DNA from 4 places in the Pantoea sp. SGAir0184 genome. Region 1 is predicted to be linked to each of the others. Evidence: predicted binding sites of a transcription regulator. Region 1 holds the regulator's gene; each other region holds the start of a gene.
What was found. Region 1 encodes LexA, which represses DNA repair genes until DNA is damaged. Its sites were predicted from a motif close to TNCTGTATGTACATACAGNA; they were not measured.
Positions count from the first base shown of each region.

Region 2: the regulator LexA is predicted to act here: its motif matches at 2,104-2,123, upstream of sulA (SOS-induced cell division inhibitor SulA).
Region 3: the regulator LexA is predicted to act here: its motif matches at 1,867-1,886, upstream of C1N60_RS11415 (metal-dependent hydrolase).
Region 4: the regulator LexA is predicted to act here: its motif matches at 2,002-2,021, upstream of C1N60_RS08365 (DinI-like family protein).

Region 1 is NZ_CP028050.1:3,833,991-3,837,196, reverse strand. It holds gene plsB (glycerol-3-phosphate 1-O-acyltransferase PlsB) at 1-733, opposite strand, end outside; gene C1N60_RS18185 (diacylglycerol kinase) at 859-1,227, shown strand; gene lexA (transcriptional repressor LexA) at 1,333-1,947, shown strand; gene dinF (MATE family efflux transporter DinF) at 2,076-3,206, shown strand, end outside.
Region 2 is NZ_CP028050.1:2,708,030-2,711,235, reverse strand. It holds gene matP (macrodomain Ter protein MatP) at 1-104, shown strand, start outside; gene ompA (porin OmpA) at 173-1,243, opposite strand; gene sulA (SOS-induced cell division inhibitor SulA) at 1,592-2,083, opposite strand; gene C1N60_RS12900 (TfoX/Sxy family DNA transformation protein) at 2,308-2,937, shown strand; gene yccS (YccS family putative transporter) at 2,934-3,206, opposite strand, start outside.
Region 3 is NZ_CP028050.1:2,429,130-2,432,335, forward strand. It holds gene C1N60_RS11400 (fructosamine kinase family protein) at 1-350, shown strand, start outside; gene C1N60_RS11405 (YniB family protein) at 355-891, opposite strand; gene hxpB (hexitol phosphatase HxpB) at 1,036-1,704, shown strand; gene C1N60_RS11415 (metal-dependent hydrolase) at 1,906-2,493, shown strand; gene C1N60_RS11420 (L-cystine transporter) at 2,680-3,206, shown strand, end outside.
Region 4 is NZ_CP028050.1:1,804,330-1,807,535, forward strand. It holds gene C1N60_RS08345 (hypothetical protein) at 1-389, shown strand, start outside; gene C1N60_RS08350 (hypothetical protein) at 370-699, shown strand; gene C1N60_RS08355 (hypothetical protein) at 782-1,291, shown strand; gene C1N60_RS08360 (hypothetical protein) at 1,442-1,708, shown strand; gene C1N60_RS08365 (DinI-like family protein) at 1,726-1,965, opposite strand; gene C1N60_RS08370 (DUF6388 family protein) at 2,303-2,626, opposite strand; gene C1N60_RS08375 (ABC transporter substrate-binding protein) at 2,700-3,206, opposite strand, start outside.

The DNA of each region.
Region 1 (3,206 bases):
CTTTTTCATGCGAAATCTTCTTGCTGCGCGCTTCGTCTTCAACCGCTTTCTCAATTGCTTTGGACTGCAGCAGCTTGTTGAACAGATCCTGGCGTGCCGGCAGACGCGGGCCGACGGCTGCCAGCCGCTGGCGGGCAAAATGAATGCGTGCGACACGTGCCAGCTTCTGCGCGATCGACTGATCGGTACCGTGTTCGGTGGCCATCTGACGCAGCGAAACCGTGGGCGAGAAGCGGACAAAGCTGTCGCGACCGTGCCACAGGATGGCAAAGAACTTCTGTATACCGTTAAGAATACGCAGATGTGGCGTCGGTTCGCCCTGAATTTCACGGCCTGGCGCACGGCCAAACATCACGGAAACCGGCAGCATCTGTACGTCCAGCGCCGCATTATTGCGGTGCAGATCGAGGTAGTCATGGAAAAGCTTGACCGACTCCGGGTTCGCCACGAAATAGGGGAAGACGCGCGGCCCATCGTGAATAAATACGTGGCGCGGCAGCAGGGTGCCGTCAATCTCCAGCGGCGCCAGCGGATCCGGCAGATCGTGCTTCAGGCACTGTGCGCGTAGCGTGAGCAGGTCCGCCTTTGAATCATAAGGCAAAACATACATCACCGGACGGGTCGGATCGATACCGTGTTCCGAGATCGGATCGGTCGGAATGACCTTACTTTTTACCAAAATAGAGAGTGGTAAATTCAACAATTTGTAATAGAGTTTACGCCAACCTGACATAGACAACTTGAAGCCTCTTGTTAGCAAAGCGCGGCAAGCATACCAGAAAGTGCGGCGAAGATCTGTGGCTGTGCCACCTCGCGCGCCCAGACATTGACGTCAAAAACAGTTAAGGGTTCCACAACATGGCAAATAACGTCACCGGTTTCCTGAGAATCATTAAAGCCGCCGGTTATTCCTGGCAGGGGCTGCGCGCTGCCTGGCAGCATGAAGCCGCTTTTCGCCAGGAGGCGATTGCCGCACTGGTCGCGGTTGCCATCGCCTGCTGGCTGGATGTCGATATCATCACGCGTGTGTTGCTGATTGGCTCGGTGGTGCTGGTAGTCATTGTTGAGATCCTTAATAGTGCCATCGAAGCCGTGGTGGACCGTATTGGTCAGGAACGCCATCCGCTGGCGGGACGCGCCAAAGACATGGGCTCGGCGGCGGTACTGCTGGCTATCTTACTGGCTCTGTTTGTCTGGATCGCGCTGCTTTGGTCGCATTTGCGATAAACATTCCACATTCATCAAGCCGCTGATTTTTCCCTCTGTTTCGGTTTTCATTTCGCCAATACCTGTATATACTCACAGCGACTGTATAAACAACCAGGGGGCGGGATGAAAGCGTTAACCAGCAGGCAGCAACAGGTCTATGACCTGATTCGCGACCATATTAATCAGACCGGCATGCCGCCAACGCGTGCTGAAATTGCTTCGCAACTGGGCTTCCGCTCGCCTAACGCTGCTGAAGAGCACCTGAAAGCGCTGGCGCGTAAAGGTGTCATTGAAATCGTCTCCGGTGCATCGCGCGGTATCCGCCTGCTGATGGAAGAAGAGGCGAGTGAAGGGCTGCCACTGATCGGTCGCGTCGCCGCCGGTGAACCGCTGCTGGCGCAGGAACATATCGAAGCCCACTATCAGGTCGACGCCAACCTGTTCAAACCCTCTGCCGATTTCCTGCTGCGCGTCAGCGGTATGTCGATGAAAGATATCGGCATTATGGACGGCGATCTGCTCGCGGTGCATAAAACGCAGGAAGTGCGCAATGGCCAGGTGGTGGTTGCGCGTATCGATGATGAAGTCACGGTGAAACGCTGGAAGAAGCAGGGCGCGATTGTCCAGCTGCTGCCGGAAAACAATGATTTCCAGCCGATTGTTGTGGATACCCGTGAACAGTCGCTAACCGTGGAAGGGCTGGCCGTTGGCATCGTGCGCAACGGCGAGTGGCTCTGAAACCCGGTTGATCTCCCCCGCTGCGGCGGCGCTCGCGCGCTGGCCGCAGTCTGCTTTAATCATACTCTTGTTCCCGGCCCGTAAGGCGCTCGCTCAGGCCGACTACCGTAACCCTCGGGATGGGGCTGATGCAGCTATTTTCCTCTTCTGATAAAACGCTGTGGCGACTGGCGTTGCCAATGATCCTCTCCAATATCACTGTGCCGCTGCTCGGCGTGGTCGATACCGCCGTGATTGGCCATCTTGATAGCCCGATCTACCTCGGCGGCGTGGCCGTAGGCACCACGGCAACCAGCTTCATCTTTATGCTGCTGCTGTTTCTGCGTATGAGCACCACCGGTTTAACCGCCCAGGCGTTCGGGGCCGGCGATAAACAGGCACTGGCGCGCGCACTGATGCAGCCGCTGCTGATCGCTCTTGCCGCCGGGTTGCTGCTGGCGCTGCTGCGTTCTCCTGCCAGTAGCCTGGCGGCAACGCTGATGGGCGGCAGCGCGGAAGTCCAGCAGCAGGCGCAGATCTTCATTGAAATCCGCTGGCTGAGCGCACCGGCTACGCTGGCTAACCTGGTGATTCTCGGCTGGCTGCTGGGCGTGCAGTATGCGCGTGCGCCGATGGTTCTGCTGATTGTCGGAAACCTGGTCAACATCCTGCTCGATCTGCTGCTGGTGCTGAAATTGCACTGGGGCGTTGCCGGTGCCGCCGCCGCCACGGCGCTGGCCGAATACGTGACGCTGGCAGTGGGATTATGGATGGTGGCGCGCGTACTGAAACTGCGCGGCATCGATTTCAAACTGCTGAAAAACAGCTGGCGCGGTGACGCGGCGCGGTTATTTCGCCTTAATCGCGACATCATGCTGCGCTCGCTCATGCTGCAGATTTGCTTTGCCTCACTGACCCTGCTGGGTGCACGCATCGGACCGGATGTGGTTGCGGTCAATGCGGTGCTGTTGATGTTCCTGACGTTTACTGCCTATGCGCTGGACGGCTTTGCTTACGCGGTGGAAGCCTGCTCGGGTGAAGCGGTAGGGGCAAAAGATCGCAGCCGGCTGCTGCTGATCTGGCATGCCGCCTGTCGCCAGGCGGGTATCGTTGCGCTGCTGTTTGCGCTTATTTATGCGCTCAGCGGGCCGTACATTGTTGCATTGCTTACCTCGCTGCAGCCGCTGCGTGAGATGGCCGATCGCTTTCTGCTGTGGCAGGTAATTTTACCGCTGGTCGGCGTCTGGTGTTATCTGCTGGACGGCATGTTCATTGGCGCG
Region 2 (3,206 bases), 1.1 Mb from region 1:
TGATCGAAGATGCAGAACGCAAAGAGAAGTATGCCAGTCAGATGTCGACGCTGAAGCAGGATCTGCAGGCGATTCTGGGTAAAGGCGGCGCGGATAACGAATAGCAAAAAATGCGTGTGATAAAAAGCCAAAAAAAACCCCGCCGAAGCGGGGTTTTTTATTGCGCGATAACTTAAGCCTGTGGCTGAGTTACAACGTCTTTGATACCTTTCACGTCGATTTCTACGCGACGGTCTGGCGCCAGGCAGTCGATCAGGGCATTGCGGCCTTTCACGCTGTCACAGGTGTTGCCAGTAACTGGGTTAGATTCACCCATGCCACGTGCAGAGATCTTGTTAGCCGGGATACCTTTAGATACCAGGTAGTCGACAACAGACTGAGCACGTTTCTCAGACAGTTTCTGGTTGTACTGGTCTGAACCGATGCGGTCGGTGAAGCCCAGAACCACAACAGAACCGTCTTTCGGATCCATTGAGCTCAGCTGGCTGTACAGCTGATCCAGAGCCTGCTGGCCTTCTGGCTTCAGGGTAGATTTGTTGAAGGTGAACAGCACGTCAGACTTCAGAGTGAAACGCTTGGTTTCAACAACCGGAGCCGGAGCTGGCGCTGGGGCAACAACTGGTGCAGCAGCTTCGTCCTGACCGAAACGGTAAGAAACGCCGACGCTCAGCATGCTGTTGTCTGGACGCGCACCAACGGTACCTGCGTCACCGATGTTGTTAACCCACTGGTAGTCCAGGCGAGTCGCCCAGTTTTTGGTCAGTGCGTATTCAACACCAACAGCAGCCAGCGGAGAAACGCCGGTGTCGTGGTTGCTAATGCGGCCGTTGTCTGGGTTGGTCTGAGTTGAATCAGCACGCCATACCATGCCGCCCAGACGGGTGTACACGTCCAGATCGTCAGCAATTGGGTAGCTCAGTTTAGCTGCCAGCTGAACGCCCTGTGCTTTGAATGCGCCATTGGTCACGTTGCCTTTGTTCGGCATACGGCCCAGCCAGTCGTAGCCCAGCTCGAAGCCCAGGTATGGGTTAGCCTGGTAGCCCAGGAAAGCACCTGCGCCCAGCTGAGATTCGTGAGTTGGACCGTCGTTGTTTTCGTAACCGTTACCGTAGTAACCAGTATCGTGATACTGAGACCAGCCCAGTTTAGCACCGGTATACCAGGTGTCATCTTTAGGAGCGGCCTGCGCTACGGTAGCGAAGCCAGCCAGTGCCACTGCAATTGCGATAGCTGTCTTTTTCATTTTGCGCCTCGTTATCATCCAAATAGGCAATGAGCAAAAAGGTTGCTCTTGGTTGTAATCCTTCGCCGGGTCTAAACGCTCGCTTATGACTCTACCGAAAAAACGGAGGTTATTGAGCACCCTGGCGAGGTAAAGTCTACAACGAGATTGGAAACTTACAAGTATGATGTGACGTCAGCGGATAAAAAAACAGGGATTTATACACACATTTTAACAAATGACATGGCAAAATTTTCGCTACCAGAAAAGAAAAATGCGGCTAAGCCATTGTCATAGCTGGCGGGAAAAGAATCAGTGGCTTAGCCGCAACTTTGTGAAAAAATAGCGTGAGAAAAATCTTAGTTTTACTTAATGAAACAAATCAGAGGGAATTTTTGCGCTGTTTGGCTGTCTGGACAGAGCAAGATCCCGCCCCTGAGGACGCATAATCAATCCCAGCGCTTCGCCTTCGGCGGCTGCCTGCTCAAGTTCCAGGCGCTCTTCATTGCTCAATTCATAAGGAATCCAGGCGAGTACCACGCTGTAGTTGCCGGTGCGCAACGCTTTCACCATGCTCTCAACCGTGCTTAAACGCTCGGATTCCGTAATATGCATACTCTTTTCCAGCGGTAATCCTGACTGCTGCATCCAGCTGCGGTTCAGTTTGTGCGCTGGCGTCAGCCACAGCTGCCAGCGTGACTGCGTGCTCAGCTGCTTGAGGACCGGCAGTAACAGCAGCGGCATGATGCCGGGCTGCTCGCTATAACGCAGTTCAGTAATACCACCCAGAGAAGGTTGCGTTAAGCCCGTCGCAGCGAAACGGTGTGCACGATCAGCAGGGCCAGAGTATTGAGTACGCATATTTTAATCACTCAGTAATGAACTGTATGAATATACAGTAATGAGTTCCTGGATAAAGATCAACCTCAATTTCTGAAAATGCCTCGCAAATTCCGCACAAGAACCGCGCGTTGCCGCTTTTATTCATTGAACAGCTAAATCGTTTTTTCTATCTTCTAACCAGATGAATCTCTGAGCTTTTTATAGGAAATTTCCCGCGCAAGGAATGAGGAAAAGGGGACGTTATGAAGAAAAATAATCCGGTGGTTGAGCAGTCCAAAGCCCAGTTAGCGGCATTGGGAAAAATTGAATCGCGCACCCAGTTTGGTGGTTACGCGCTGGCGGTCGAAAAGGTGGTGTTTGCTTACATCAATGAGGATGCGCTCTATCTGCGCGCCAGCGAGGCGCTGCAGCACTATGCCGCACAGCGCCCGCTGGAACCGTTGATATATCGCAAGCGCGGCATGCCGGTGACGCTCAGCTACTACAAAGTGGATAAACAGCTCTGGCAGGACGCCGATCAGCTGCTGCGCTTATCGGCCAGTTCGCTGTCTGCGGCGCGCGCCGAGGCGGCGAACAGACTTGTCTTGCTCAGGCTGAAAGATCTGCCCAATCTCAGCCTGCGCATGGAGCTGATGCTGCACAAAGTCGGGATCAATTCTGTTCGCTTACTGTATGAAATGGGCTCGCGTCAGAGCTGGCTGAAGTTGCGGGCGGTGAATAAAGATATCGGCCTGAAAACGCTGCTGGCGCTGGAAGGCGCCATTTCCGGCCATCACCAGGCCGCTTTGCCGGCGGCGGTACGTGAAGAGTTAAGCGCCTGGTATCAGGAAACGCTCCGCCAGCACGCCGCGGCGGAGAGCCTGTTGCCTTAAGCGGCAGCGAGGGTGCGGCGCAGACGGGCAATTTCCGGCAGCAGCGCAACCAGCAGCCCCAGCTGCTGCAACACCAGCGGTGCCTGCGCCTCCTCACTGGTTTTCAGCGCGCTCAGGCGCTGCATCAGTGCCTGCTGCATCGTTTCCGCCTGCGCTTCGCTGACGCGTTCGATCTGCAGCACATCCTCGACGAAGCATACCGCGTCATCTAAAAGCGTCAGCAGTTCGCCCTGCGTCAGCTGCTCCCGGTGCGCGCCCAGCGCCGAGAT
Region 3 (3,206 bases), 1.4 Mb from region 1:
ATCACCATCCGCAACCGTCGTTATTGCATGGTGATTTGTGGCCAGCCAACTGCGCCGGCAGCGCCAGCGGCCCGTGGCTGTTCGATCCCGCCTGCTACTGGGGCGATCGCGAATGCGACCTGGCGATGCTCAGCTATTACGCCGATCTGCCGCGCCAGATTTACGAAGGGTATCATGCGGTGTGGCCGCTGCCGGAAGGCTTCTCGCAGCGTCAGCCGGTGTATCAGCTCTACTATCTGCTCAACCGCGCCAACGTCTTTGGCGGCAACTGGGCCGGCGAAGCGCAGTTCGCTATCGGCCAGTTGCTGGAGGAGGATGCGCTGGGCCAGCGCCAGGTCAGACCGGCCTGACGCTTTACAGCATACCGAGCAGTTTCAACACGAAGTAACCGGCCACGGCGATGATCACCGGCAGAATGTACAGCGGGAAAATCTGCAGCAAAATGGTGTGGCGCGGCACATGGATTTTCTCTTCCAGCTGCGCCCGCGTGCGCCCTTCGCTGCCCTTCGCCTGTTCCAGAATCATCTGGTCTTCAATGCCTTCTTTGATGTGGCGCGCCTGACGCCACATGCGTGCGCCCGAGGCCTGCAAAGCGATGCCCACGAATATCAGGATATAGATCAGCCAGAAGCCAATATTGGCCCCGCCGTTGAATTCCGGCACCGGCGAATTGTTCCAGAACACATTGAGAAACGGCGTGTTGAACTTAATCATATCCACCATCACATGCACGAAGTCGAGCATCACGGCGTCAATGCCGGGCTGCTTTTCGCTGTGTTTAAACATGAAGCCTAAGATGGAGATAAGGGTGGATAACAGCGCCGGAATAAAAATCACCCAGCCAGCCACTCGCTTGAGGATGGCGATGCGGCCAGCCTGTTGATATGTCATGGTGTCTTCCCTTCACAAACAGTAGTTTTGCCCTAAGTCTACCTGCACTACAGCAAATTTTCCTGAAAAATGCGTAACCTGCCGTAAGTCGGTTTTCGCCGCCGCCCATGTTAAGGTAGGGCAAACTGTCAATGGAGCTGTTGTATGACCTATCGTCGCCCTGTGCTGGCCGCTATTTTTGATATGGATGGCTTACTGATTGATTCTGAACCGCTATGGGATCGCGCCGAGCTGGAGGTGTTTGCCAGCCTGAATGTGGATATTAGCCGCCGCCACGAGCTGCCGGATACGCTCGGCCTGCGCATCGATCAAACCGTGCGCATGTGGTACGAAGCGCTGCCGTGGAACGGGCCGGATCAGGCCGAAGTCACTCAGCGCATTATTGCCCGCGCACTGGCGCTGGTCGAAGAGACGCGGCCGCTGTTGCCTGGCGTAGAGCAGGCGCTGCAGCTGTGTCAGCAACAGGGACTGGCGATTGCGCTGGCCTCGGCGTCTCCGCTGGCGATGCTGGAACGCGTGCTGGAGATGTTCAATCTGCGTCACTACTTTAGCGCCCTCGCCTCGGCTGAAGCGCTGCCTTACAGCAAACCGCATCCGCAGGTGTATCTGGATGCTGCGGCAAAGCTCGGGGTTGATCCGCTCAACTGCGTGGCGCTGGAAGACTCGTTCAACGGCATGATCGCCAGCAAAGCCGCGCGCATGCGTTCCATTGTGGTGCCTGCCGCCGAACATCGCCACGATGCGCGCTGGGCACTGGCCAATGTGCAACTGGAAAACCTGACGCAGCTGCAGGCGGAACATCTGTTTAACTGATCGGTGTGCATCGCGCGTTACGCCTGGCTGATGTTTCGCCCGGTTGCCAGGCGCAAAAGTAAGCCAGACCGTTAATTTCCCGCGCTTTTTTCAGGCGCGGGTCAGCAAAAAATTCACTCTTCGTTACAGCGTCACCGTTCTCATTTACTGGATAAATCCCTATACTGGATGCATCGACAGTTTTTGCAGCCAGGTTCCATCATGACGGCCGAAGGCCATATCATTTTTGCCATCGCCAGTGCGATATTTGCCAAACGCGCCGAACTGACGCCGGTGATGGCCAGTGCCGACTGGTGGCATCTGGTGCCGGCTGCGCTGCTGACCTGCCTGCTGCCGGATATCGATCACCCTAAATCAGTGCTGGGCCAGCGGCTAAAGTGGCTGTCGCAGCCGATAGCCCGCGCTTTTGGCCATCGCGGCTTTACCCATAGCCTGCTGGCGGTGGCGGTCAGCCTGTGGCTGTTTCAGATTAACGTGCCGGCCGACTGGTTCCTGCCAGCGGATGTCCTGCAGGGCATGACGCTCGGCTATCTGAGCCACATTGTCGCCGATATGCTGACGCCCGCCGGCGTGCCGCTGCTGTGGCCGTGCCGCTGGCGCTTTCGCCTGCCTATCCTCAACAGCCAGCAAGGCAACCAGCTGGAGCGCGCGCTGTGCCTCGCCCTAGTGGGTTATGCGCTGTGGTTTCCGCCCGGTATGCCGTCGTTTGGCGCTAACGGCTGGCCGGAGCAGCTGTTCAACAACCTGCAGAACGGCATTGGCCGGCTGGTGAACGGCAGTACGCGCTGATGTGTTTTTCCTTCTGCCAGCGATTGCTGAAATAATCGCCTTAAATTCAATTTAGTTATAACCCAGACGATTTAGATATATTGTTCCCGCAGGGCCAACTGGTACCATGCCGCGACAGTTACAGAGGATCCCTCTGCTATTTTCGGTTACGCGGCGCGATCGCGTGGCGACCTTCAGGAGTTAACAATGAATATTCCTCTGATCATCAATATCGTGGCATTTGTCGCGCTGCTGATTGCGTTAAACCGCGTCGGCAACCAGAGCTGGAGCCTGTCGAAGCGCGTGCTGACCGGCCTGGTGCTGGGGGTGATCTTTGGCCTGGCACTACAGGCCATTTATGGCGAAAACAGCCCGGTGGTGAAAGAGTCGATTGGCTGGTTTAACATCGTCGGCAACGGCTATGTTCAGCTGCTGCAGATGATTGTCATGCCACTGGTGTTTGCCTCAATCCTCAGTGCGGTGGCGCGGCTGCATAACGCCTCGTCGCTGGGCAAAATCAGCGTGCTGACCATCGGCGTGCTGCTGTTTACCACCGCCATTTCCGCACTGGTGGGCGTGCTGGTGACCGGCCTGTTCCACCTCAGCGCGGAAGGACTGGTACAGGGCGCGCAGGAAACCGCGCGTCTGAGCGCCATCCAGAGCAACTACGTTGGTAAAGTCGCGGATCTGAGTACGCCGCAGCTGCTGCTCTCCTTTATCCCGAAAAACCCGTT
Region 4 (3,206 bases), 2.0 Mb from region 1:
TGGAGAGTAGTTTGGTCACCAGCGTAGGCGCACTGCTGCTTGGCGGTGGCGCGGCAGCGGTGTTCTGGAAACCCCTGATGGCGGGGATCGCGTCTATCGTCACCAGCAATCGCGCGGGAGGCGAGATCATCACCAGCTACAAAGAGCAGGTGCTGCTTCTCAAGGAGAGCCATGCGCTGATGCGCCAGGAAAACGATGAACTGCGTATCCGTCACGACAAAAACCTGCGGCGTATCTCATCGCTGGAGACCGATCTGCGTTTGATCAAGAACGCACTCGGTATCCTGCTGGCGACCACCGAAGCCGAGCACAGCGATAAGTTTCGCAGCCAGATTAATCAATTGATCACCACTCTGGAGGAGAACCGCGATGGTGCAGATAAACAGTGAACTGCTGGTGCGAAGCCACCGCCGTCATTTGATGCTGGGTGGCCTGCTGATGCTGTTATCGCTGCTGTGTGTGGCGATGACCATTCTGTTTCTTTACGTCAATAACGACGCCAACCGGCGCGTGGAGGAGATTCGCCAGCAGTACCGGGCGATCTCCGATCGACGCGAAGCAAAGGTCGCCGAACTGACCAGCCAGCTGGTTGAGCTGCAGAAAAAGCTGGATGCCCAGCCGCCGCGCAGCGCCAGCCATACCTCAACGCCCTCCACGCCGCCGGCCGGTCAGCAAACCGCGCCACAGCCGCGGCGCTAAGGAGGACCTGATGCGAATTACCGAGCGGATCGCAGTCCGTTTGCAGCAACTGCGGTCTTTATTTAGCAATAAGGAGAAAATTATGAGCGATCAAACTGTCATCAACCCAACCAGCGCTGCGGCGCAACAGGAATTGTCACCGCTGGAGAGTTTTGCCAACGAAACGGCCAGCGCGCCGGCTGCCGCTGACAGCGCAGCTGACAGCATTGCCCAGCCAGCAACGCCGCCGGCAGCCGCAACGCCAGCTGCGCAACCGGCAGCGCCCGCCAGCGCTGAGCAACCGTCTCATGCGGATGCTCCGGTCGATCTCGATCAGCAGCTGGCAACGCAGGATACGCTGGCGAACGGTTCGGCCAGCGCAGGCGCCTCGGCGGCCGCCACGCCTGGTGTGCGCAACGCGCAGGCCACCGCACCGGTTGCTGTCCCCGACGCGCCGGCTGCTGCGACCGCCGCCAGCGATGCGGTGGCGCAGGATATCAGCGCCGGGGTGAAGGACTTTGTCCAGGCCTTCAGCTTTGTTGAACAGGGCGTGCTGAAGCTGGGCAGCGCCGCAAAGGATGAACTGATTGCGCTGGCGAAGAAGTATCTGTAATTCAGACGGGCACAACAAAGGGACCGGGACGTCCCTTTTCCCTGCGGCTCTATACTTCGGATAATTCTGCAGGCGGCTTCGCTATTATCTGCTAACTTTAATTGCTCAGGCATTATTTTAACTGGCTTTATCAGCAAAAAGGAAAATAGCATGAGTGATACAGAGGCAATCAAAACCAAAACTGACTACCTGCGTGATGTCACCTCACAGCTAAAAGAGATGCGTCACTATGCGCAGACCAACACTGAGACGCTTTCCAGCCACTGGCTGGCCTTTGATGCCGGGGAGTATAAGGATAAAGAGTACGCCACGCGTTTTGATACGCTGATCAACAAGCAGGGACAGCTGCTGGATGATATCGATCAGGCGATTCAGGATCTGGAAATCGCCATCAATCACAGCGAGCAGGAAAGCTAAGCGCGGCAGCTGGTGGCCTAATCGGCCACCAGCCACATCTCGGCTTCATCGAACATCTCTTCAACAATACGCGCAATCGTCGCCTTATCGTTTTTACTCATATCGGTTTCGATGGCGTTACGCTCCATCGGCTTAACCCGCACCTCCAGATCCGGAAAGACGCGCTGTACGCGCTTCTCTAGCTCCTGCAAAATCATTTCGCGCGCGCCCGGTAATCCGGCTACGTTGCGCTTGTCGTAAATCAGCTCCACAAACATCAGGGCATTCCAGTAATCAAAGTGGGAGCGTCATATTACTGTAAATAAAACCAGTGACAAGCGGCAGGGCGGCAATTATTTTCATACGGGTGAAACAGCGCGGCGTAAAGATGCAACGACAGGGGAGTAAAGCGGGTAAAAGCAGAGGGCGCACGCAAAAAATCGAACCTCTGGAGGTGGAAATCCAGCAACACCTCCAGAGGCGGTGCAATAGCACCTTTCGTTCAAGGACAATCGACGACAGTCGTCGTGAGCAATAAGTTATACAACTTTTTCCATCTTGTACAACTTTTTCCCCGGAAATTTCTCTCCGATCGCCTTTTTATCAGTGCATCGCTTATAACTCGTTCTTAATACAGAACTCTTCCCACGTCATACCTAACGCTTCCGCGTGAGATTTCAGATAGGTTTCAATCGCTTGTGCAGCAACTGCTTTATCCGGTTCCGCCAGCTGGATGGAGAACAGCATGCCGTCGAGCTTCTTCTGACGCAGAAACGCGGCATAAATGCGCTCGGCGTGCCACGCGCGCAGTTCACGCAGGGACATATTGGCGGCGCGCGCATCACTCTCACTCAGTTCATCCAGCGCGGACTGAAAATCAGGGTGGGCGGTGAAAAACAGGCTGCGGGCCAGGGCGTAATACTCTTCAGGGGTTTTCATTCGGGGGTTCCTGCCGGTCAAGTTGCGCGTTAGTGTAACCCGCACACGGCGACTTGTCAGGAACCCCGAATGTTTACTGCTGTGCGGCTTGCAGGCGCGTCACGTCCTGCTGATTTTTTTCCAGCGTTTGGTCCACCGTCAGCTTGCCCTGCAGCAGCGCCGCCAGATTCTGCCCGACGGCGTTACCCATCTGATCAAAGCCAGCAATACTGACGTACTGCACACCGGTGTAAGGTACGGTGTTCAATGTCGGTTGATCGACGGTGGCGGATTCAATCGCGCTGCGCACCTGAGCGGCGTAAGGCGCCAGGCGCTGGTAGTTTGACTGCTGGTAGGTGGAGTTGCGGCTGCCGGGTGGCACCGCTCCCCAGCCGACGGTATCCGCAACCTGCTGAATATACTGCCGCGAGGTCGCCCAGCTAATGAAGTCGACGGCGGCGGCGCGCTGCGGAGAGTTAGCCGGTACCGCCAGCGCCCACGACCACAGCCAGTGCGAGCCGTTGCGCGTAATGCCGCCCGGTGCCGGGGCAAACGCCAGCTTGTCCGCCACCAGCGAGATCTGCGGGTTAATCAGCAGCCC